3 regions of the Limnohabitans sp. MORI2 genome follow, and region 2 is predicted to be linked to each of the others. Evidence: predicted binding sites of a transcription regulator. Region 2 holds the regulator's gene; each other region holds the start of a gene.

Region 1 (7,865 bases), 650 kb from region 2:
CGATGATCTCGTCCGAGCTTTGGTCGTTCTCCATGAAGCGCGCAACGATTTCGTCCAACACCTCATAAGCGGGCAAGCTGTCTTGATCAGTTTGATCTGGGCGTAACTCAGCACTAGGTGGGCGCGTGATGATGCGCTCCGGAATAGGCTCAACACCTGTGCCATAAGGGTCATGGGCATTGCGCCAACGCGCCAGCTTGAACACCAAGGTCTTGGCCACGTCTTTGATGACGGCGAAACCACCGGCCATGTCGCCATACAAGGTGCAATAACCAGTGGCCATTTCGCTCTTGTTGCCCGTGGTCAGCACAATAGAGCCAAATTTGTTCGACAACGCCATCAGCAACGTGCCACGAATACGGGCTTGGATGTTCTCTTCAGTGGTATCGAGCTGCGTGCCTTCAAAGTCAGCTTTGAGCGAACCCAAAAACGCCTCGAACTCCGGCACGATGGATACCTCGTCGTAGCGAACGCCCAAGCGCTTGGCCATGTCCCGCGCATCGACCCAGCTGATTTCGGCGGTGTACGGCGATGGCATCATTACCGTGCGTACTTTGTCTGTACCTAAAGCATCCACAGCAATGGCCAACACCAAGGCTGAATCAATACCGCCAGACAATCCCAACAATACGCCGGGGAAACCGTTTTTACCGATGTAGTCACGCACGCCCAAGACAAGGGCGTGCCATAAATCGGCTTCGAGTGAACCATCCTCAGCCACTTCACCCGACAAATGAATCTTCACCGAGCCGAGGCCAGATGTGGTCTGCGCTAATTGCTCATGCGTCACATCTACAGTGAATGCTGCCGCCTCAAAACTAGGCGCACGCGCAGCCAATGTGCCATCGGCGTTCAGCGCAAACGAGCGGCCTTCAAACACCACCTCGTCTTGGCCACCCACCAAATGCGCATAAATCAACGGCAAGCCCGTGGCTTGCACACGTCCACGCATGGCCTGCTCGCGTTCATCACCTTTGCCCACATGGAAAGGCGACGCGTTGATCACGGCCAACAGCTCAGCGCCTGCCGCTTTGGCCTCCACCGCTGGTGCATCAAACCATGCGTCTTCACAAATCAGCAGACCGACTTTGGTGCCAGCAACCTCAAACACGCAAGGCTTGTCACCCGCCACGAAATAACGACGCTCATCAAACACTTGGTAGTTGGGCAGCTCGCGTTTGGCGTAGGACGCTACCACTTGGCCCTCGCACAGCACGCTCGCCATGTTGAAACGCCGCTGCACCGAGACCGAGCGCGTGCGCTCGTCACCGCCCGATGGGTGCCCCACCACCACATGCAAGCCCTTTAACCCGCTCAGAGCAGCGGACACCGTTTTCAAGGCATCATCACAGGCTTGAATGAACGATGGGCGAAGGAATAAATCTTCCGCCGCGTAGCCGCACAAAGACAACTCGGGCGTCAGCACCAACCGCGCACCATTTGCATAGGCTGTCGTGGCGCAATCGATGATTTTCTGGGCGTTACCCGCCATGTCGCCCACCACGAAATTCAATTGAGCAACACAAATTTTGAGAGTCATGGCAGCAGGCACGTGTCCAAAGTAAAACAGGTCTAAAAAAGCAAATGGATTATGTCATCCGCGTCCACGCGAGTCCGCTCGATATCCCTGCCGCCGCATGGGATGCCCTGCTCGCACAGCAAGACGCGCCCTCGCCCTTCATGCAGCACGCCTACCTCGCGGCCTTGCACACCAGCGGCAGTGCCACGCCTGATACAGGCTGGACGCCACAATTCGTCACTCTTTGGCAAGGTGACGCCTTGGCCGCCGCCAGTGCGCTGTACATCAAAGACCACTCCTACGGCGAATACGTCTTTGACTGGGCATGGGCCAACGCCTATGCCGACCACGGCCTGAACTACTTCCCAAAAGCCACTTGTGCTGTCCCCTTCACGCCTGTACCTGGGTCACGCTTATTGGCTGTGGATGCAAACGCTCGCCAAGCATTGCTCAAAGCCATGCTGGAGGTGGCCCATCAGCACGAGCTCTCGTCATTGCATCTGCTCTTCACCAGCCCCAACGACCGCGCAGCCTGCGATGCCCTTGGTCTCATGCAACGCCAAACCGTGCAGTTCCATTGGCACAACGCCGATATGCAGGGCCAACGCTTTGAAAGCTTCGACGCCTTCTTAGCGAGCCTGTCCCAAGAGAAACGCAAAAAGATCAAGCAAGAGCGTCGCCGTGTCGCCGATGCAGGTGTGACGTTTCGCACCTCGCTAGGTGCAGACATCAGCACAAAAGATTGGGACTTTTTCTACCAATGCTACGAACGCACCTACCTTGAACACGGCAACGCGCCCTACCTGAGCCGCGAATTCTTTGAGCACATGCAACACCACATGCACCACAACTGGGTATTGTTTGTGGCCGAACGCGAAGGCCACGCCATCGCCAGCAGCTTGGTGGCCGTACAAGACTTGGGCACACCACAGGCTGTCGCTTATGGCCGCTACTGGGGCGCGTTAGAGCGCGTGGATTGCCTACATTTCAAGGCTTGCTACTACCAGCCACTGGACTGGTGTATTGCCAACGGCGTACAGCGCTTCGAAGGCGGGGCGCAAGGTGAACACAAAATGGCCCGCGCCCTCATGCCCGTGGCCACCTACAGCGCGCATTGGCTCGCCCACCCCGCGTTTGCAGATGCGGTGGAGCGATACCTTGAGCGCGAGTCAGCAGGCGTGAGCCACTACCTCAACCATTTGGCCGAACGCAGCCCCTTCAAGCGTCACGAACCCCAATAAAACGCAGGCGTAAAAAAGCCCGCTGGCAGCGGGCTTTCGATGGACTCAACCAAGAATCACTTCTTGTAATTGGCAATACCGTCCAAGATTTCTTTGTGGGCAGACTCAATGCCTTCCCAGCCTTTGACCTTGACCCACTTGCCTTTTTCGAGGTCTTTGTAGTGTTCAAAGAAGTGGGCGATCTGTTGCAATTGCAACTCATGGATGTCAGCCAACGACTTGATGTTGCTGTAACGGGCCAAGATTTTCTCGGTGGGCACAGCCAACACTTTGCCGTCCACGCCGCCTTCGTCTTCCATCAACAAGATGCCCAACGCACGGCAAGGCACCACCACGCCGGGAGGCAATGGGAAAGGTGTCATCACCAACACGTCCACAGGATCGCCGTCGCCAGCGATGGTTTGTGGCACATAACCGTAGTTGGTGGGGTAATGCATGGCCGTACCCATGAAGCGGTCCACGAACAGAGCACCAGACTCTTTATCGACTTCGTACTTCACAGGGTCTGAGTTCATCGGGATTTCGATGATCACGTTGAAGGCTTCAGGAACTTTGCTACCGGGGGTGACTTGATTCAGGGACATGGTGTCTAGTTATAAAAGTTAAAAAAGAAACACAGAAGATTAGCCCCGATTTTACTTTCACGGGGCTTGCGTCTCTGTGCTGTCTTTGGAACCCTTATTCGTGGGTACTTTTGCCGGTTTCGTCCATCAAGCCCATGAAAACGCGCAAAAAGTAGACCGCCATCACCAGCACAAAGGCAATCACGCCCACGCTCATCAGGCCGTAGTCGGTGGAAAAAAGATCGATCAATGCTTTCATGAAGCTCTCCTGTCTGTATTGCAATGCGCTTACTTTGCCTTGTTTAGGGGTCTGGCGCACTGATCTACATCAAGGCTTAGGGGAATCGTGACTCGGGCACAATCCAAACCATGTCTGAACGCGTGATTCCCCTGGTCGACCAACGCCTGCGAGCCCTCGCGGCCTCTGTGCCAGCCCTTCCCATTGCGGCCACTGGGCTCTTGAGCGACAGCTTGGGCCGCCCACTGCACGATCTGCGCATCAGCGTGACCGACCGTTGCAACTTTCGCTGCAACTACTGCATGCCCAAAGAGGTGTTCAACAAAGACTACGCCTACTTGCCCCACGGCGACTTGCTGAACTTTGAAGAAATCACGCGTCTGGCCAAAGTGTTTGTGGCCCACGGCGTGCGCAAAATTCGCCTCACAGGCGGTGAGCCGCTGCTGCGCAAGAACCTTGAAATACTGGTCGAGCAACTCGCCAACATCCAAACACCTGACGGCACGCCCTTAGACCTCACCCTCACCACCAACGGTTCGCTCCTGGCGCGCAAAGCCAAGTCACTCAAAGACGCGGGCTTGAACCGCGTGACGGTGAGCCTAGATGGCCTAGACGACGCCGTGTTCCGCGCCATGAACGATGTGGACTTTCCCGTGGCCGATGTGCTCGACGGCATTGCCGCCGCCAAAGACGCGGGGTTGGGAATAGACGCCCATGGTCAACTGACCGGCCTCAAAGTCAATATGGTGGTCAAGCGCACCACCAACGTCGACCAAATCTTGCCCATGGCTCGCCACTTCCGCGGCAGCGGCATCACCCTGCGATTTATTGAGTACATGGATGTGGGCGCGACCAACGGTTGGCGCATGGACGAGGTGATGCCCTCTGCCGAAGTTATCCAACACATCCAGCAGGAATTTCCACTGGTAGCCCTAGAGGCCAGCGCCCTAGGCGAAACAGCTCAGCGCTGGGGCTATGCCAACGCAGCGGGCGTGTTTGACCCAACCTTGGGTGAAGTGGGCGTCATCAGCAGTGTCACCCAAGCGTTTTGCCGCGACTGCAACCGCGCACGCCTTTCGACCGAAGGCAAGCTCTACCTGTGTTTGTTTGCCACGCAAGGCTACGATTTGCGCACACTCATGCGTGATCAACAAGCCAGCGATGCCGACATAGCCTCTGCCATTGGTCACATTTGGCACAAGCGCGACGACCGCTATTCAGAACTACGCGCCTCTATGCCTGCCGAGAACGCACCTGCCGTGCGACGGGTTGAAATGAGCTACATCGGCGGCTAAACCACACCCCCATAGAACGTACACATGACGCACACCATCTCCCCTCAAGACATCACTGGCCTGATCTTGGCCGGAGGACGAGGCAGCCGCATGGGCGGCGTGGACAAAGGCTTGCAAAACTTCAATGGCATCCCGCTGGCCCTGCACACACTCATGCGCTTAGGCCCGCAAGTGCAAAGCGTGATGGTCAACGCCAACCGTAACCTCTCAGCCTACGAGTCCTTTGGGGCTGCCGTCTGGCCTGATGCATCGGCTGACTTTGCAGGCCCCTTGTCAGGCTTCTTGGTGGGGCTAGAGCGGGCTGAAACGCCCTATGTACTCACCGTCCCATGTGACACCCCGCGTCTGCCGCTTGATTTGGCTGAGCGCTTGGCCGAAGCCTTGGTCCGTGAAGACGCAGACATTGCCATGGCCGCAGCACCTGAAACCGACGAACACGGCCACACACAAGTTCGCACACAACCTGTATTTTGTTTGATGAAGATTGAGTTGTCTGAAAGCTTGGTCAAGTTCACCCACAGCGGTGGCCGCAAGATTGACGCTTGGACCGCGCAACACAAAACAGTTGTCGTTCCATTTAATAGCAAGAGCGATGACCCGCTGGCTTTTGCCAACGTCAACACCTTGACTGAACTGCAAGCTTTGGAAAACGCCGCGCCATGAAAAGTATTGACGACATTGCAGCAGCCCTGCAAGGCTACGACCCACAAGCGTTGAGCGTCGACCAAGTCAACGCGTTCTTGCACGAACTGGTGCAACCGGTTTCGGTCGATGAATCGCAAGACGTGTTTTTGTTCGACGCCCTCGGTCGCGTACTTGCCAAGGATGTCATCTCCCCCATCAGCGTGCCCGCGCACAACAACTCTGCCATGGATGGCTTTGCATTCGACGCCGCGCAGCTGCAAGCGAACCAGCCACTCACGCTGCGCGTGGTGGGCACGGCATTGGCTGGCAAAGCGTGGCAAGGCAAAGTGAATGCCGGCGAATGCCTCAAGATCATGACAGGCGCCATCATGCCCGATGGCTTAGACACTGTCGTGCCTCAAGAGTTCTGCCAAATTGAGAACGCACACGATGTGACCACCGTCACCATACCGCCCAACATCTTGAAAGCCGGTGACAACCGCCGCTTGTTGGGTGAAGACCTGATGCAAGGCCAGCCTGCTTTAAAGGCGGGTCAACACCTCACGCCCGCAGCCTTGGGGCTGATCGCGAGCCTTGGCCTTCCCGATGTGCGCGTACACCGCCGTTTGCGCGTGGCCTACTTCTCCACCGGTGATGAAGTGTTGAGCTTGGGTGACGCCCCCCGCGAAGGCGCTGTGTACGACAGCAACCGCTACACCGTGTTTGGCCTACTCACACGCCTAGGCTGCGAAGTCATAGACATGGGTGTGGTGCGTGACGATCCTGCACTCTTAGAGGCTGCCTTTGCGAAAGCCGCACAAGAAGCCGATGCCATCATCACCAGCGGCGGCGTGAGCGTGGGCGAAGCAGACTTCACCAAAGCCATGATGAAAAAGCTTGGCGATGTGGCGTTTTGGAAAATCGCCATGCGTCCTGGCCGCCCCATGGCTGTGGGGCGCATTGGCAAGTCGGTGCTGTTTGGTTTGCCCGGCAACCCCGTGGCGGTGATGGTCACCTTCCTTGCCTTTGTGCGCCCTGCTCTGCTGCGCATGATGGGCAGCACCGCCCAACCTGCGCCACTGTTGCGCGCCAAATGCTTAGAACCCCTGCGAAAAAAAGCAGGCCGCACCGAATACCAACGTGGCTTTGTCAGCAGCGCAATCGACGGCACGCTGCAAGTGCGCACCACAGGCAACCAAGGCTCAGGCGTGCTGAGCTCGATGGTGCAAGGCAATGGTCTCATCGTGCTGCATCACAACCAAGGCAATGTCGCGATAGGCGATGAGGTGGATGTGATGATGTTTGAAGGCTCTATTTAAGCGCCCTCATCCACGCCAAGCGTCAAGCGTGAATTCGAAGGTGGGTGTCAGGCACCCACGTCCTCATCTTCATGGCGCACATCAATCGCGCCTGGCACTTTTTGGCGTGCAAACAAGGTGTACATGGTGGGCACCACAAAGATGGTGAGCAAAGTCCCCAAGCTCATGCCGCCCACAATGACCCAACCAATTTGTTTGCGGCTTTCAGCGCCCGCACCGGAAGCCAAAGCCAAGGGAATAGCACCGAGCACCATCGCCCCCGTAGTCATCAAAATCGGACGTAACCGCAATGTGGCAGATTGCGTGACAGCTTCAAACAGCTCCATGCCTTCATGCCGCAGCTGATTCGCAAACTCCACAATCAAAATGCCGTGCTTGGTGATCAACCCCACCAAGGTGATGAGACCAATCTGACTGAACACGTTGAGCGTTCCGCCGCTGAACTGCAGGGCCAGCAGTGCCCCCACCATCGACAACGGAACCGAGAGCATGATGACCAGCGGATCGACAAAACTTTCGAACTGCGCCGCCAGCACCAAGAAAATAAACAAAAGCGCCAGCACAAACACCACCACCAACGAACCCGATGATTTAACGAACTCGCGAGAAGTGCCGTTGAGGTCTGTCGAGTACCCCGGCTTGAGCACTTTCTGCGCAGTGGCATTCATGAAAGCGATGGCCTCACCCAGCGAATACGTGGGCGACAAGTTGGCGCTGATGGATGCGCTACGGCGCTGGCTAAAGTGATTCAACTCTCGGGGAACCACCACCTCTTTGATCTTCACCAACGCTGACAGCGGAATCATGGCATCGCCTTTGCCTCGAACAAATACACGCTCGATGTCGTCGGGAGTATCTCGACCCGTCGATGCAGTTTGCACAATCACATCGTATTGGTCACCCTCACGCTTGTAACGGGTCACTTGGCGTCCACCCATCATGGTTTCTACCGCACGGGCGATTTGTTCCACGGGCACCCCCATATCAGCGGCGCGCTCGCGGTCGACCTCCATGCTGATTTCTGGCTTGTTCAAGCGAAGATCAGTGTCCACACTCACAATGCCTG
Region 2 (7,865 bases):
TCTCGCTCTCAAAATCCGCACCAAATACGGTTTTAACCGCAGGTGTTAATTGGTAAGTGTTGAACCAACGCGCGGCATTTTGCGTGCCTTCAATTAAACCGTTTTGCCACGATTCGCCATACCCACTGAAGTAACGGGTGCCATTCTTGAAATCTTCATATTTCAAAGTTGATTGCGAAACATCTATGGTGCTCAACCAATCATCAGTTACGGCTTTTTTGGCATAAATACCAAATGAGTTTGTTTTCTTTTTAAACTTTTGAACATCGGTTGCAACATCACCAATGACACCATTAGATGGGTCCGCAGCTTCACCGCTATCTGTATTCACTTGTGCAGTACTCGTCGTAAAACGTGTCCCCAGTGTCAAGCTCGATTCAATTTTTTTCTCAAACTTTCCTGAAAAATACTCATTGGTATAGCCATCATTATCTGGATTGACACGCGGATTAATCTTCGAATCCATTGAGGATGTTCCTCTGTAGTGGTTACGCCCAGCATTGAGATCAAACCTTGAATCGTCATTGGAACCCGAATAGCCAACAGAAAGATTAGCCGTACCAAGAGAGCCATATGTCGCACTACCGTATGCTGATGGATTACCCTGTCCTTGGCGAGTCAACACATTAATGACTCCACCCACCGCTGCGTTACCGTACAACGCACTGGCATTACCCCTCAAAACTTCAACGCGCTCAACTTGTTGCAATGGAATATCCGTAATTTGCAAGTTCCCATAAGGATCAACTTGAGAGCGAACGCCGTCAATCAGAATCACTAAATTAGTACTATTTTGACCGCGCAAGAAAAATGAAGTCGTTGAACCAGGACCACCTGTACGACCAAACTCAACACCTGCCTCGCCTTGAATCAAATCAGCCAAGCTAGCTGCTTGTGATTTTTCAATCTCTTGTCGCGTAATCACCGAGACCGAAGACAAAACTTCCGACAAAGGCTGCTCCATACGCGTCGCAGAAATCACCACCGGATTAACTTCAATCCCCTGAGCCTGCACAGACGCAGTAACGGCCAAAGCCAACACAGAAAGCGCAGGCGTAAAGACGTGCGCACGAATACGAATAGATTTCTTCATGATTTAAATACCAACTGGATGTGCTCTCACCGCCTTCCCCGACAGTGCTTGAGCGATTTAGCGGCGCGTTTTAAGGCGCACCGCCACCTTGTTGGCCGGTATCCGGGCTGGCGGAGACTACCTCTGTCGCCTTCCCAAGCGCTTGTTCAAGGCGCTCAGTGGCTTGTGTGACAGAAGCGGAGCAGTAATGCTCGTCCGCTTGACCGTTGCGGGGGCAGCGCAGGTTAGGTGTTGTCGCGCTTGGCGACACAACCCTCCTGCTTCCCGTTGAACTGAGGCGTGTGAACCACACCTCGAGCACCAACATTGATAATTTTAACGATTTACCTTTCAGCCACCTTAAAATCGTGCGGCCATGCCACAAACATCCCTGATCGATCAAATTGCCCAGCGTGTCGAGCATTTATTGCTGCGTCACGAAGAGTTGCAACGCACCAATGCCTTGTTAGCGACTCAAGTCCAAGAACTCACACACGAGCGTGATTTGCTCAAATCACGCTTGGGCGCAGCTCGCCACCGCATTGATGCATTGATAGATCGCCTACCTCAAGGCGCCGAAGCCAAGGACAACGCATGAAACAGATCGAAGTTCAAATCATGGGCCAAGGCTATGTGTTGGGCTGCCCCGAAGGCGGTGAAACACGCTTGGGCGAAGCTGTGGCCAAGGTGGATGAGGCCATGTGCAAAATCCGCGATGCTGGCAAGATCAAGGCCCGCGACCGTATTGCGGTGTTAGCAGCCCTCAACTTGGCATTTGACTTGACCGATCGCCCTGCCGCAGCAGCAGTCAGTGGCGACAGCAGCACCTCCAGCACCGACCTGCACAATCTGTTGCAGCGCATGGATGCGGTGCTCGCACGCGACAACCAACTCATCTAAGCGCGCCTACAATCAGCGCGTCTGCAAGCCCTTGGGGCTTTATATTTCCTTGAACCAATGCTCATTGAGCTCGGGCTTGGAACATCGGTCGATGAGCGTGATCGTCTCGCGTCAGATGAACCCAACGTTGACCTGACCTCGCCCACCTGAACCCCCGGTTCAGGATGACGGCCTTGAGGATCCTTGCAGACACCTTCTATCTTCTAAGGCTTGCACTCGCATGGACCTCCAACCGCAACTCATCATCGAACTCGCCCTGCTGGGCACTTGCACTGGTTTTTTAGCAGGCTTGCTTGGCATTGGCGGCGGCATGGTGATGGTCCCCTTCATCACATTCATGCTCACGCAGCGCGGTGTCGATGCTGACTTGGCGGTCAAAATGGCCATTGCCACATCGATGGCCACCATCATCTTCACTTCCGTCTCTAGTGTGCGCGCTCACCACAAGCGTGGCGCGGTGCGTTGGGATTTGGTCAAAGGTCTGGCACCCGGCATTGTGTTGGGCAGCATGATTGGCAGCTTGGGCGTGTTCGCCTTGCTCAAAGGCGCATACCTGGCCATCTTCTTTGGCTTGTTTGTGGGTTTCTCAGCCACGCAAATGTTCTTAGACAAAAAACCAGCTCCCTCACGCCAAGTGCCTGCTACCGCAGGCCTCATAGGCGCGGGTGGTGTGATTGGTTTTATCTCTGGGCTGGTGGGTGCAGGTGGCGGCTTTATCAGCGTGCCGTTCATGACCTGGTGCAATGTGGCCATTCACAACGCGGTGGCCACCAGCGCAGCTTTGGGTTTTCCGATTGCCGTGGCCAACGTGGCGGGCTACATCATCAGCGGTTTGTCCGTACAAGGCTTACCCGACGATGCATTTGGGTTCATCTGGATTCCCGCCCTGGTGGTGATTGCGGCGTGCAGCGTGCTCACTGCCCCCCTAGGCGCCAAGGCCGCGCACATGTTGCCCGTGAAAAAACTCAAGCGCGTGTTTGCCAGCGTGTTGTATGTGCTCGCGGCTTATATGTTTTACAAAGGCATCAGCAGTTGATCATTGAGGCACCAAGCACCAAGGTGCTTGGTACTCCACGAGGCCCATCCACAAGATCCAACCTGAGCTGACAGCCAAAGCCAACCCTGCCAAGCGCACGCCCCATGCACCATTACCTGTGTGCATGACTTGCCCCGCTCGCAAGCGCAACCAAATCCAAGGCCCCACGGTCAACACCACCGCGCTGCCTAACGCAAACAGCGCCATCACTGCAGCACCTTCGATGGGGCTATTGCTCAACGCAGCCACGAGCAGCGCACCATAGAGCAAACCACAGGGCATCAACGCCCACAGGGCACCAAGCACCACGGCTCCCCCATGACGTAATTTGAGATGGGCCGTCATGCTTTGCACACGACGCCAAATGCCGCGTCCCACATCTTCTAACCAAATGGGCTGCTCACCACGCCAGAGCAACAACCCGCCCACCATGAAGGCGACGATGTGCAACAACGTCCACAAAGGGCGAAATACCGCTGACTGAGTACTCAGCCAGCCCACACCTTGCATGGTGCTGGCAGCCACTGCACCCAAAGCGCTGTAGCCGATGACGCGCCCGAGTTGAAATAAGAGCATGGCTGACACACCCTGCCCGCCCGTTTGTTTTTGGGCCGCACGACCAATGCCTGCACACGCCGCACCGCACATGGCCAAACAGTGCGGCCCACCCGCGAGCCCCATGAGGAGTGCGGTGAGAGCCAGAGTTGTGTTCATCAGATGATTTTAGAGAACCTAGCTCGGTTCTTGTCAGCCTGCAGGTATTTGTCAAACACCATGGCGACGCCACGCACAAAAAACCAGCCCAGCTCAGTCACGTGAATACCGGTGTCATCGATGGTCAACAAGCCCTGTTCTTGCATCGTCGCCAAGGCCTCCATCTCGGGGGCGAAGTACTGCTTGAAGTCGACCAAATGCGACAACTCCACCGATTCAAACAGCACACTACCCTGACACATCAACGCCATGATGACGGTGCGACGCACCAAGTCATCACGCGAGAGCGCCATGCCACGGGCCACGGGCAAACGGCCTTGGTTGAGCAAGTCGTAATACTCGTCCAAGGTCTTCACATTTTGGCTGAAGGTGGGGCCCACGCGACCGATTGATGAGACGCCCAAAGCAATCAAGTCGCAATCGGGCTGCGTGCTGTAGCCTTGGAAATTTCGGTGCAAACGGCCTTGGCGTTTGGCCACAGCCAGCGCATCGTTGGGCAAAGCAAAGTGGTCCATGCCCACATACACATAACCCGCCTCCACCAACACGCGCATCGCGCTGGACAACATAACCAGTTTAGACGCGGCAGGCGGCAAATCTTGCGTGTGGATACGGCGTTGCGGCTTGAAGCGCTCCGGCAAGTGCGCATACGCATACAAGGCAATGCGGTCAGGGCGCAACTGGGTGATTTTTTCAAGCGTGCGTTCAAACGTTTCTGGCGTTTGCATAGGCAAACCATAAATCAAATCGGCATTGACAGATTCAAAACCCAACTCTCGAGCCGCAGCCACCAAGTCAAACACCTGTTCAGCAGGTTGAATACGGTGCACCGCTTTTTGCACGGCAGGCTCAAAGTCTTGCACGCCAAAGCTCAAGCGGTTAAAGCCCTGCTCTGCCAAATGCGCCAAGCGTTCACGCGTGACGGTGCGCGGATCAATCTCGACCGAGTATTCACCGCCAGGCGCAAACTGAAAATTGCGACGCAGCATGGCCATCAGCTGAGCCAACTCGGCATCATTCAAAAACGTGGGACTGCCACCACCCAAGTGCAATTGCGACACCACTTGGCCTTGACCCAAGTGCGCAATGTTCAGATCCACCTCACGCTCAAGGTAGCGCAAATATTCAGCGCCGCGCTCGTAGTGCTTGGTGATGATTTTGTTGCACGCGCAGTAGTAGCAAAGTGACTCACAAAACGGAATGTGCACGTACAGGGACAAGGGGTACGCTTTGGTGCCCACGCCATCGCGTCGTTGCTCTAACGCTTGCAAATAGTCTGCCTCGCCAAATGCTTCCACAAATCGATCAGCCGTCGGGTATGAGGTGTAACGAGGCCCTGCCACGTCATAGCGCTGCAAGAGTTCTGGGTTCAAGACAAGAGAATGCATAAGTTCACACCTAAATTTGCGCTCCATAATAGAGGCGTCACCGCTGATAAAAGTTGACTTGTGTCAACACAAAGTCCATCCGTTCCCATGAGTTCTACCAGTATCAAAGTCGCTTGTTCTAACTGCAATTTGCGCGAGCTCTGCATGCCGCTTGGTTTGAATGAAACCGAGATGGAGCGTGTCGACGAAATGGTAGCAACCCGCCGCAAAGTGGCACGTGGCGACAACCTGTTTAGAAATGGCGATAAGTTCAACGCGCTGTATGCCATCCGAACCGGTTTTTTTAAAACCCGCATTTCGGCAGAAGATGGTCGCGATCAGGTAACGGGTTTCCAAATGGCCGGCGAGATCATCGGTTTAGACGGCATCGTGAGTGATCACCACACGTGTGACGCTGTGGCGCTGGAAGATGCCGAAGTGTGTGTCATGCCTTTTGATCGCATTGAAGATCTCTCGCGTGAAATCACCTCTTTGCAACGCCATGTGCACAAAATCATGAGCCGTGAAATCGTGCGAGAAAACGGGGTCATGTTGCTCTTAGGCAGCATGCGTGCCGAGGAGCGTTTGGCGGCATTCTTGCTCAACTTGGTACAACGCCTGCATGCGCGTGGCTTCTCTCAATCGGAGTTGGTGTTGCGCATGACGCGTGAAGAAATTGGCAGCTATTTGGGCCTCAAATTAGAAACCGTGAGCCGCACATTTTCAAAGTTTGCAGAAGACGGCATTGTCGAAGTCAAGCAACGCCATGTCCGCATCCTGAACCCAGATGGGCTCAAGCTCATCGTCAACGCACCCAGCTGTCACTGAGCGCAGCGCAAGCCGCAAGGCTTAGGGCTTTTTATCAGCATCCACTCTGGGCGTGACCACATGGTTACGCGATTGCATCGCAGGTGCCAGCTGCATGTCTTTCTCAGCAGCCAAGGTTTTATTGATATCTAGGCCGCGTTTGTAATAGTCTTCAGCCAGCACAGGATCTGGCGACCGAATGGCGATGAACAACGTTACAAAGCCCGCCACAATCACAGCCGCTGGGCCTGCAATGATGAGCCACACGTGACCATATTGCCACCATCGTTTGGTATCAGAAGTTTGGTTGCTTGTCATGATTTACCTTGGAACGATGAACACAGATTTTTCAACAACCACATCATCCGTGTCGGTTGCCTGAATTTCAAATTGGATTTTGTGTGAACCACTTGGGGCTGAGCCGTAAGGAATGTCTGCACGCAACACCACCCAGCGCGCCTGCGCTGGCTCGACCAGCACTTCTTTGTCTGTGGTGATTTGCAAACCAGTCAAGCCCTTGGCCGACAAACGATAAGTCCTCGCCACTTCGGCGGCGTTCATAATTTGTAAGCGGTACACATTCTCCAGCGTGCCGCTTTCGGTGATGCGTGACAGGGTCGAGCGATCTCGCACCACGTCCACCTTGAACGGCGTACGCAAACCCAACGACACCAATAAGCTGAGCGTGATTGCCACCAAAATCATGGTGTAAATCTGAATGCGTGGGCGCATGACGCGTTGCCAAATTTGCTTAGGCGTCCACTTGTTGTCCAAGGCGTTTTGGGTGGAGTAACGCACCAAACCTTTGGCGTAACCCAGCTTATCCATCACGGTATCGCACACATCGGCACAGGCACCACAGCCAATGCACTCGTACTGCAAACCATCACGGATATCAATACCTGTGGGGCACACCTGCACGCACAAGGTGCAGTCCACACAGGCCCCTAAATTCAAGGCAGCAACATCAGCACTCTTCGAGCGTGGGCCGCGTGGCTCGCCACGTTCAGCGTCATAGGTGACGATGAGCGTGTCGTTGTCAAACATTGCGCTTTGAAAGCGCGCATAGGGGCACATGTATTTGCAAATTTGCTCACGCATGAAGCCCGCATTGCCATAGGTGGCAAACGCATAAAAGAAAACCCAAAAGAGTTCCCACGAAGACATTTGCGTGAGGAAGAACTCCATCACCAACTCACGAATCGGCGTGAAGTAACCCACGAAGGTAAAGCCTGTCCAGATCGAGAGAAAGATCCAAATCAGGTGCTTGTACCATTTCTTGACCAGTTTCTCGAGTGAGAAATCTGCATCATCCAAGCGCATGCGGGCTGAACGATCGCCCTCGATCTTGCGCTCGATCCACAAAAAGATTTCGCTGTACACCGTTTGTGGGCAGGCGTAGCCACACCACAAGCGCCCTGCTACGGCGGTAAACAAAAACAGCGCCAAGGCTGAGATCACCAATAAGCCGGTGAGGTAAATGAAGTCCTGCGGGTACAAGACCAAACCAAAAATATAAAAACGGCGCGAAGTAAGGTCAAACAACACCGCTTGGCGTGTGCCCCACTCAAACCACGGCAAACCGTAAAAAATCAGCTGCGTCAGGACTACAAAAATCCAACGCCAATAAGCAAAGATACCCTCGACAGAGCGAGGGTAGATTTTTTTAGATGCAGCATAAAGCGAAACCATCGCCTCGTCCGCAGAGCCCGAAGGCTCTGGAACGATGGGGATGGTTTTGCGCTGCTTAGAGTCGTCAGCAGAATTCAAAGCAAATTACTTCGTGGCAGCAGGTTTGTTAGAGAAGCCCCAAACATAAGCAGTCAACACGTGGATTTGTGACTCTGTCAAACGGCCTTCTTGTGCAGGCATTTGGTTCACTTTACCGTTGTTGATCATGGCGGTGATGGCCTCTTCGCCCCAACCGTGCAACCAGATCTTGTCAGTCAGGTTGGCAGAACCCACCGCT
Region 3 (7,865 bases), 1.1 Mb from region 2:
TTGCGGCTCCGCCAAAACAATGTGCGCCCATGCAGGGTTGACCATTGCCAACCAACCTAGGGCACAAACGAGCGCAGAAAAAATAGGTTTCATCACTGGTTGCTCTCCTTTCTGAATTAATCAAACTTGGCTTCGAGGCCAACATAAACCGAACGACCATCACCTGGGTAGTAGCGACGTCCATCGCCTGGCGCCGTGGTGTAGTTGGCGGCGATGTTGGTGGTGGCAGCGTATTTCTTGTTGGTCAAGTTGCGCGCATCCATGAACCAAGACCATTTTTTGTCAATCGCTTGACCCGCCTTGAAGCCCAACAAGGCGTAGGCATCGTTGTAAACAGTATTGGCGTTGTCCATCGGCGCTTTGCGCGGCACCCATTCAAACTTCGGCCCCACATAGGTGTTGGGTTTGCCATTGACCTCGGGGCCAAAGCGGTACAACACCTCACCGCGCACGATGATCGGGGGGAATCCCGGCAGCGCGTTGTTACCCGTGGTGGGGTTGTTCACAAATTTGAAATCGCTGTAGAGCAATGCCAAACGCGTGTCTACCTTGCGGTCATACAAGTGGCTCAAACCCAGCTCAACACCTTGGTGCAATGACTTGGGGATATTGGTGGTGGTTGAGGATGTGCACGCATTGTTGGCACACACCGACAAGAACTCGTTTTCCAAACTGGCGTGGTAGTAGGTGGCATCCCATCCATATTGATGTGCACCATCTCGGACCTCGCCACGTGTACCAAACTCAACCGTGACACCCGTCTGTGCTTTATTGGCCGTGGTGGTGGAGCCTGTCAAACCAAAAATTGGTGCTTCAAAGTTGCGGCTCACGCTGGCAAACACCTGTTGCGATGCGCTCAAGTCGTGCGTCACGCCCACACGAGGGCTCCACTGACTGAAGGTGTAGTCGGAGTTGTTGGACGCCAGCACCACATCGCTTACCTTGCGGTTGGCACGGTCGTATTGCAAAGCAGCAGTCCATGTCGTGCGTTCGGACGATTTGTATTTGTCTTCAATGAAAAAGCTGTCGTTCTTAGACTGCTGGTCGTAGTTCGATTTCGCCGCACTTGTTGCTACGCCTTGGTTATTGGTGTCTTTGGCTGTGCCCCTGGTCGAACCAACGCTGGGCAAATACGCCAGACTGATTTGATGTGCATCCAACATGCGTGTGACCTTGAGATGGCCACCCAACGTTTTAGCGTTTTGCTCAATGATGCTGTCAATCGGATGCCACAAGCTGTAGTTCATGGCGTACGCAGCAAACTCGTAAACCGTATTGCCATCGCGCACGGTGGTTTTGTTGGCCACGCGTTGGGCATCGACATCGCGACGTCGGTTGGCATCGACACGATAGGCATAGACACCCGCCGCATTGCTGCCCGCCATACTCGCCGTTGAGGTCACCGCACTGACGTTGCTCGCAGCCATGGATGGATCTTTATCCAACTCACCCTTGGTGAGATACCCCGGTAGCTGTGTGCGACTGCGCACGGCAGCCACATAAAAACGCGACTCGATGTCCTTGCTCACCTTCACGCCAAAGTTACCCAAGACTTTTTGGTTATCCATTTCAGCGTGGTCACGAAAGCCATCTTGTTGCGTATGTGAACCTGCCACGTAGTAATCCCACACATTGCCACTGGTGACATCGGCCTTGCCAACGCCTGCGGTACTGCCAAACACTTTTTGGTAGCCAAAGCTACCGGCCTCAGCACGCACCACATTGCCCGCATTGCTGTAGCCTGTTGGAGCCACAAAGTTGATGGCACCACCCAAGGTGGTCGCGCCATAGGTGGTGGCGTTGGGGCCGCGCAGCACTTCAACATAGCGCGAGGCGTTGGGATCGACGGTTTGCATGTCAAAGAAACCATCGGCGTAGTTAATGGGCACACCGTCTTGCATGACCTTGGTGCCAAAGCTGTGATACGTGCGACTGAGCGCCGAGCCGCGAATGGAAATGCGCGCCTCCTCGGAGCCAAAACGATCTTGAATGAACACACCAGGTGCAAGCCCCAGGCTATCGCTCCAAGTCGATTGGCGGCCTTCCCGCACTTGGTTCAAGTCCACCACCGAGGCGCCGCCTGGAATGGCTTTGACTTTCTCTTGGGCGGCTTGTATTGAACTTTGAGTCATGGACTCAGCTTGGCCTATCACTTCAATGGTTGCCACTCTCGGCAATGCCGCGCTTTGCGCCCACGCACCGGTGGCACACATCAATGCAGCAGCTGTCATGATTGGAGATAACAAGAATTTTTTTTGCTTCATCTTTTTCTTTCTTTTGAACCACTTCAAACGGAAGTGGCCACATTCAAAAATTGCCGTGCCGATCGTGGATACACCCGGGCAGGCAAAAATGCATTGAGTTCACGGCACACAGTTTCAGGAGCCGTACCAATGATGTTGGCCACTTGCTTGTGTGTGGGCATGTCGCTTCGCTCTAGCGCTCGGGTAGAGCCATCGGCGTTACGCGATAAGAGTTTTAAAAAATACGCCAAGCGCTCATGAACCGAGCCTGTGCGCAACCGCATCATGTCGCGTGTGCGTTCTTGCTGTTGCATAAAGCCCTGGGCCACCGCCGAATAGCGGGCAAAGTCCGTGTCAACGGGCAATGCAACCAATTCGCAAGCCGTTAAGGCACTCAGGGTGTAAGCGTAGGCTTCGGCGCACACCGACTCCACGCCGACCAAATCGCCTGGGAAAGCAAGCTGAACCAAGATGGTGTCGTCATGGCTCACTTGCTCGACCCGCAACACACCCTCTTGGATGCGCCACAAGGCCCCCAACTCGCCCGCATGCGCGAGCAGTTTTCCTCGACTTAATTTGAGTGAGTTTTGCATCTCTCAACCTCTGAAACATCAAACCATGCGCCAGCTGCCAACGGCATGCGACACAAACAGTCCTTGCGCCAAGCAAGGGCGAACAGCCAAGGTCAAGCCTCAGCAGTGATTAACGAACGAAGGAAGGAGGCCCGCGAGAGGGCAGAGGTGGCGCAGTGGCCGAAGCGATGCGTGCAGCTTCTACAGGCTGCATCACATGCGAAAGGGGAGAAGGCTGGCTCAAATCTGTTTTGATCGCCACAGGCGGCGCACCAACAGCAGCACACAAGGGGCAATCGAGTAGGTGGCTAGAAGCCGAAGCGCTGTCGTCCTCGCCTTGCACCACGAGCTTGGCAGCGCCAGAGGCCGAGCAAACCAACTCCATGGTTTTGGGGTTGACGGCAGGCGAGGCCACAGCAACACCAATAGACAACACAAACCAGACCAGCATGAAGCGGGCGATTTGGACCGTGTTGCGTAGCGTTTGCATGTCTGAAATTCTATCGACGAAACCGCGCAGCAACTTGTTCGCGTAAACACTGACATAGCTCAATGTTTGTCACTGACGCTGCTTGATTGAACGCGAGGTTGACCCGTATCAAACAATGCATCTTCTAAGTAGCGCATGATTTATTCAACAGAACAAGGAGCACAACATGGACGCACAACATGCCACCGCCTTCAAGCAAAAGCTTGAAACACAACGCGCCAATTTGTTGGCACAAATTGCCGAGCAACGCGGCGGCAAAGCCAGTCGTGCCGAAGTGGCTGCTGAGCACTTTGCTCATAGTGAAGACTCAGATGCGCAGGTGAACACAGCCCGCGATTTGGAGTTCGCCATCAACGAGCACGAAACTGCCGAGTTGGCCGCCATCGACGAGGCCTTGGCCCGTTTGAGCGCGGGCACATACGGCCACTGCGTTGACTGCGATGCCACGATTCCCGAAGCACGCCTGAACGCAGCGCCCGAAGCAGCCCGTTGCATTGGCTGCCAAGAAAAGACCGAACACAACCACCACTAAGAGAGAAAGAGAAAAACAGATGAGCACTTTTCACGCCGTTGTTTGGATGGACCACCACGAAGCCCACGTGCTGATGTTTGACCGTGAGCATGTTGAAAGCCAACGCGTCAAATCACGCACACACCACAAGCACCAAGGCAAGCCCAACGAAACAGCGCATTTGTATGCGGACATTGCCAAAGCCTTAGAAGGCACGCATGAAGTGTTGGTGACTGGACCAGGTAAAGCACGCGACGAGTTTCGCGACTGGTGCAAACAACACCACGCCCATGTGAACGTGGTCGACAGCGTGGCCAGCGACCACCCCACTGATGCACAAGTGGTGGCCATGGCCCGCCAGTACTTCAAGAAGTTTGATGCCATGGGCGCAGACCCCTCGCATTTGAAATAAGCGTCGACCAACGCCTACGAAAAAGCCCGCTGTTCAAGCGGGCTTTTTGTTTGAGCGTGCAGCGTTTAAGCGCTTAAAGGCGCCAGCTCTTGCTCAATCGCACCAAACACGCTTTGGCCATCTTTGCCCTTGGCTTCGATGCGCACGGTGTCGGCGAACCTCATGTACTCGGTGCTAGCTTGACCGTCACGCGCAGTTTCCATGGCGCGTTTTTCGGCAATACAGCTGTAGCCCTTGGGCCATTCGGTTTGGCCGTTTTTCTCAAAGCCTGCATTGCTGATGGTGCCGCTGCTCACCAGGGTGCCAGCGCGCAAAGCGCGGGTTTTGCAGGCGTGTGACAAGAGCTGACCAAAGGTGTAGGTCATGTCAGTGCCCGCATCGCACATGCCCACCTTGCGACCATTCCACGCCACTTGCACGGTGAGGTGCACGGTGCCGTTGTCCCATGCGTCTCCCAGTTCGTCTAAGGTGACGGCCACGGGGCTAAAGGCCACGGCAGGCTGGTTTTGCACATCCGCAGCCACTTGGCGCAGGGTGGTGGCATTGGACAGCATGACCAAACGCACTTCTTCCAAAGCCGCATCAGCCGAAGCGCCAGCAGGCACGTCATCGGTGATGACCACCATTTCAGCGGAGAAATCAACGCCTAAATTTTCATTGGCACACACCACATGGTCATGCGCCCCCAGCAAATGATCGCTGGACGCTTGGTGCACGACCAAGCCACCTTCGGCATCGCCCAACAACGTCGCATGGTTGGCATAGGCAGCGCCCGTTAAACGCTGGTAGGCACGGGGCAACGGTGCCATGCACAGAGCAGGATCAAACGGAAAAGCGTGGCGTGCTTTGCCGTTGTTGAGGGTTTCATACAAGTCTTGCAGCTGAGGGGCAATGAAGCCCCAGTCATCCAACGCTTGCTGCATGCGAGTCGCAATGCCCGTCGCATAATGCGCGGTGCTCAAGTCGCGCGACACGACCACCAGTTGTCCATCGCGTGTACCGTCTTTGTATGTGGCTAATTTCATGCCACGATTCTATGAAAGAACGCCAACCCGCCATGCGCGCCACTGCCTTGCCTGCCCAACTGCCCCATTTGCAACGCAAACACGCGGTGCTGTTGGTGGTGGGCGTGTTGATGCTGCATGTGTGGGTGCTGTCGGGCATGCCGCTGTGGTTCTCACCCGATGCGGGCAAGCCTTTGCGCACGCAAGCGCTCATCACGCGTCAGATTGAAGTGGCAGCACCTCGTGCGCCGCAAGTGCCAGCGCCTGTTCAACCAGCCCCGGCAAAGCCTAAACCAACACCTGCGCCCACCGCCGAAGCCAGTGCAGACCCGAGCGACAGCGCCAAGCCATTGAAGTTTGATGACTTTGGCCATGACCTTGCAGCCCCCATCGGCCTGCCCGCACGCAGCGCCTCGGGCGTGGACTTGCCGCCCTACAAACGCGCAGGCAGCGAAGGCTTGACCGATGTGTCCGCCTTCAAAGCTCCTGAGTCAGCCAAGCTGAAATACCAAGTCAACGGGCAAGCCAAAGGGCTGAACTACTGGGCGTCTGCCGAGCTGAACTGGCAACAAGACGGCAAAGACTACGAAGCTCGCTTAGAGGTCAGTGCATTTTTATTGGGCTCGCGTGTGCAAGTGAGCAAAGGCACGCTCGGGGCCGAAGGCATCATGCCTACGCGTTTTGGTGACAAAACGCGCAGCGAACTGGCCGCGCACTTTCAACGCGACAAGGGCATCATCAGCTTCAGCGCCAACTCACCCGACGCCACACTGCTCAAAGGCGCACAAGACCGATTGAGCGTGGTGCTTCAACTCAGCAGTTTGCTGGCTGCCGACCCCACCCGTTTTCCGGCGGGCACCATGCTGTCTTTTCAAACGGTGTCCCAGCGCGAGGCCGAAGTGTGGCAATTTTTGGTGGAAAAAGAAGAATTGCTGCAGTTGCCGTTTGGTGACATCAACGCCATCAAACTCAACCGCAAACCCCGCCGCGAGTTTGATCAGCAAATTGAGCTGTGGTTCGCCCCGACTTTGGGCTATTTGCCCGTGCGTTTACGCATCACCAATGCCAACGGCGACTTTGTGGACCAACTTTTAAGCAAAGCCGAAAAACCCGCCCCTTGAATTTGGGCTTTTGAATCCGATATGCTTAGATGCAATTCGTTTTCCGCCGAAAGATCCCCATGGACATGCTCTACAACTCCGACACGTTCTCGGTCATGCACCTGCAGGTGGATGATGCCGTCACGCCAGTCCGCCCCGACGTGCCCGCCTTGGCCCGCCACGGCTTTGAGATCGTGGACAAGCGTTCAGGTAAAGAGATTTACCTGGAAGGCTCATGGGCCGAGCAGTTCCAAGCCCATTTGCGCGCTTGGCAAGAAAACGCCCCCACCCAAGAAGAAGTGGAAGACACCTTGGCAGGCTACGCCGAGCTGGCTCAAAACCCAGTCGTGGTGCACTGAACCTGCTCCCCACACGACACCAGGGCGCGTCAAGCGCCCTTTTTCATGCCCACACCTACCTACAATTGCGCCCATGACTGCATACATCCTGAATTTGTCTTGCCCTGACCGCCAGGGCATCGTGCACGCCGTGTCTGGCTTTTTGCTGGAACGCAAAGGCAACATCGAAGAAGCCGCCCAGTACAACGACCACGACACCGGTCTGTTCTTCATGCGCGTGCAGTTTGCCTGCGACGCTGTGCAACAAGACGAGTTACGCACACAGCTCAGCGCCTTTGCAGCGGACTTTGACATGAAATGGTCGTTGCACGACACCACCCAGCCCATGCGCACCGTGTTGATGGTGAGCAAAGAAGGCCACTGCCTGAACGACTTGCTATTCCGCTGGAAAAGCGGCCTGCTACCCGTGGACATTCGTGCCATCGTGAGCAACCACCGCGAGTTCTACCAACTGGCCGCCAGCTACAACGTGCCGTTCCATCACATTCCCGTCACTGCAGCGACCAAGGCACAAGCCGAAGCCAAAGCCTATGAAGTGATCGAAGCCGAAGGCGCCGAGCTGGTGGTGTTGGCCCGCTATATGCAAATCTTGAGCGACGACTTGTGCAAAAAATTGTCTGGACGCGCCATCAACATTCACCACAGCTTTTTGCCCAGCTTTAAGGGTGCAAAGCCGTATTACCAAGCGCATGACCGTGGCGTGAAACTGATTGGCGCTACCGCCCACTACGTGACTGCCGATTTGGACGAAGGCCCAATCATTGAGCAAGACGTGGCCCGTGTGGACCACAGCAAAACCGTGGAAGACCTGACCGCTCAAGGTCGCGACACCGAAAGCCAAGTGCTGGCCCGCGCCGTCAAGTGGCACAGCGAACACCGCGTGCTGCTGAACGGCCACAAGACCGTCATCTTCAAATAACAACGCATGACCAGCCGCATCCCGCCCATTCAGTGCTTGCTCACGTTTGAGGCGTTGGCGCGGTTGCGCTCGGTCACCCAAGCTGCTGAAGAGCAATGCGTGACCCCCAGCGCGGTGAGCCACCGCGTCAAGCAGCTTGAACAGTTGCTGGGCGTCAAGCTCTTTGGTCGTGCCGATTTTTCGCTCACCACCGAAGGCAGCGAGTACTTGGCCCACGTACGCGAGGGCTTGGCCATTTTGGAGCGCTTCCCCGGC

The links. Region 2 encodes FNR, which switches genes on or off when oxygen is low (the NO sensors DNR and NnrR bind a similar motif). Its sites were predicted from a motif close to TTGATNNNNATCAA; they were not measured.
Region 1: QMG27_RS05740 (DUF3149 domain-containing protein) is a predicted target of FNR. The motif match lies at 3,642-3,655, and genes of this name have one in related genera.
Region 3: QMG27_RS00960 (TraR/DksA family transcriptional regulator) is a predicted target of FNR. The motif match lies at 3,404-3,417, and genes of this name have one in related genera.

The regions. Positions count from the first base shown of each region.
Region 1 is NZ_AP027058.1:1,127,904-1,135,768, reverse strand. It holds gene QMG27_RS05755 (NAD+ synthase) at 1-1,540, opposite strand, end outside; gene QMG27_RS05750 (GNAT family N-acetyltransferase) at 1,585-2,760, shown strand; gene ppa (inorganic diphosphatase) at 2,817-3,344, opposite strand; gene QMG27_RS05740 (DUF3149 domain-containing protein) at 3,439-3,582, opposite strand; gene moaA (GTP 3',8-cyclase MoaA) at 3,693-4,856, shown strand; gene mobA (molybdenum cofactor guanylyltransferase MobA) at 4,881-5,519, shown strand; gene glp (gephyrin-like molybdotransferase Glp) at 5,516-6,799, shown strand; gene QMG27_RS05720 (efflux RND transporter permease subunit) at 6,847-7,865, opposite strand, start outside.
Region 2 is NZ_AP027058.1:1,777,211-1,785,075, forward strand. It holds gene QMG27_RS08435 (TonB-dependent receptor) at 1-1,093, opposite strand, end outside; cobalamin riboswitch at 1,169-1,413, opposite strand; gene QMG27_RS08440 (DUF904 domain-containing protein) at 1,449-1,670, shown strand; gene QMG27_RS08445 (cell division protein ZapA) at 1,667-1,972, shown strand; gene QMG27_RS08450 (sulfite exporter TauE/SafE family protein) at 2,193-3,008, shown strand; gene QMG27_RS08455 (sulfite exporter TauE/SafE family protein) at 3,009-3,722, opposite strand; gene hemN (oxygen-independent coproporphyrinogen III oxidase) at 3,722-5,110, opposite strand; gene fnr (fumarate/nitrate reduction transcriptional regulator Fnr) at 5,198-5,917, shown strand; gene QMG27_RS08470 (FixH family protein) at 5,939-6,214, opposite strand; gene ccoG (cytochrome c oxidase accessory protein CcoG) at 6,218-7,588, opposite strand; gene ccoP (cytochrome-c oxidase, cbb3-type subunit III) at 7,673-7,865, opposite strand, start outside.
Region 3 is NZ_AP027058.1:181,069-188,933, reverse strand. It holds gene QMG27_RS00980 (YcnI family protein) at 1-93, opposite strand, end outside; gene QMG27_RS00975 (TonB-dependent receptor) at 117-2,264, opposite strand; gene QMG27_RS00970 (Crp/Fnr family transcriptional regulator) at 2,288-2,836, opposite strand; gene QMG27_RS00965 (DUF2946 family protein) at 2,946-3,305, opposite strand; gene QMG27_RS00960 (TraR/DksA family transcriptional regulator) at 3,472-3,837, shown strand; gene QMG27_RS00955 (hypothetical protein) at 3,857-4,228, shown strand; gene QMG27_RS00950 (fumarylacetoacetate hydrolase family protein) at 4,294-5,253, opposite strand; gene QMG27_RS00945 (DUF3108 domain-containing protein) at 5,265-6,353, shown strand; gene QMG27_RS00940 (DUF3567 domain-containing protein) at 6,413-6,691, shown strand; gene purU (formyltetrahydrofolate deformylase) at 6,765-7,610, shown strand; gene QMG27_RS00930 (LysR substrate-binding domain-containing protein) at 7,617-7,865, shown strand, end outside.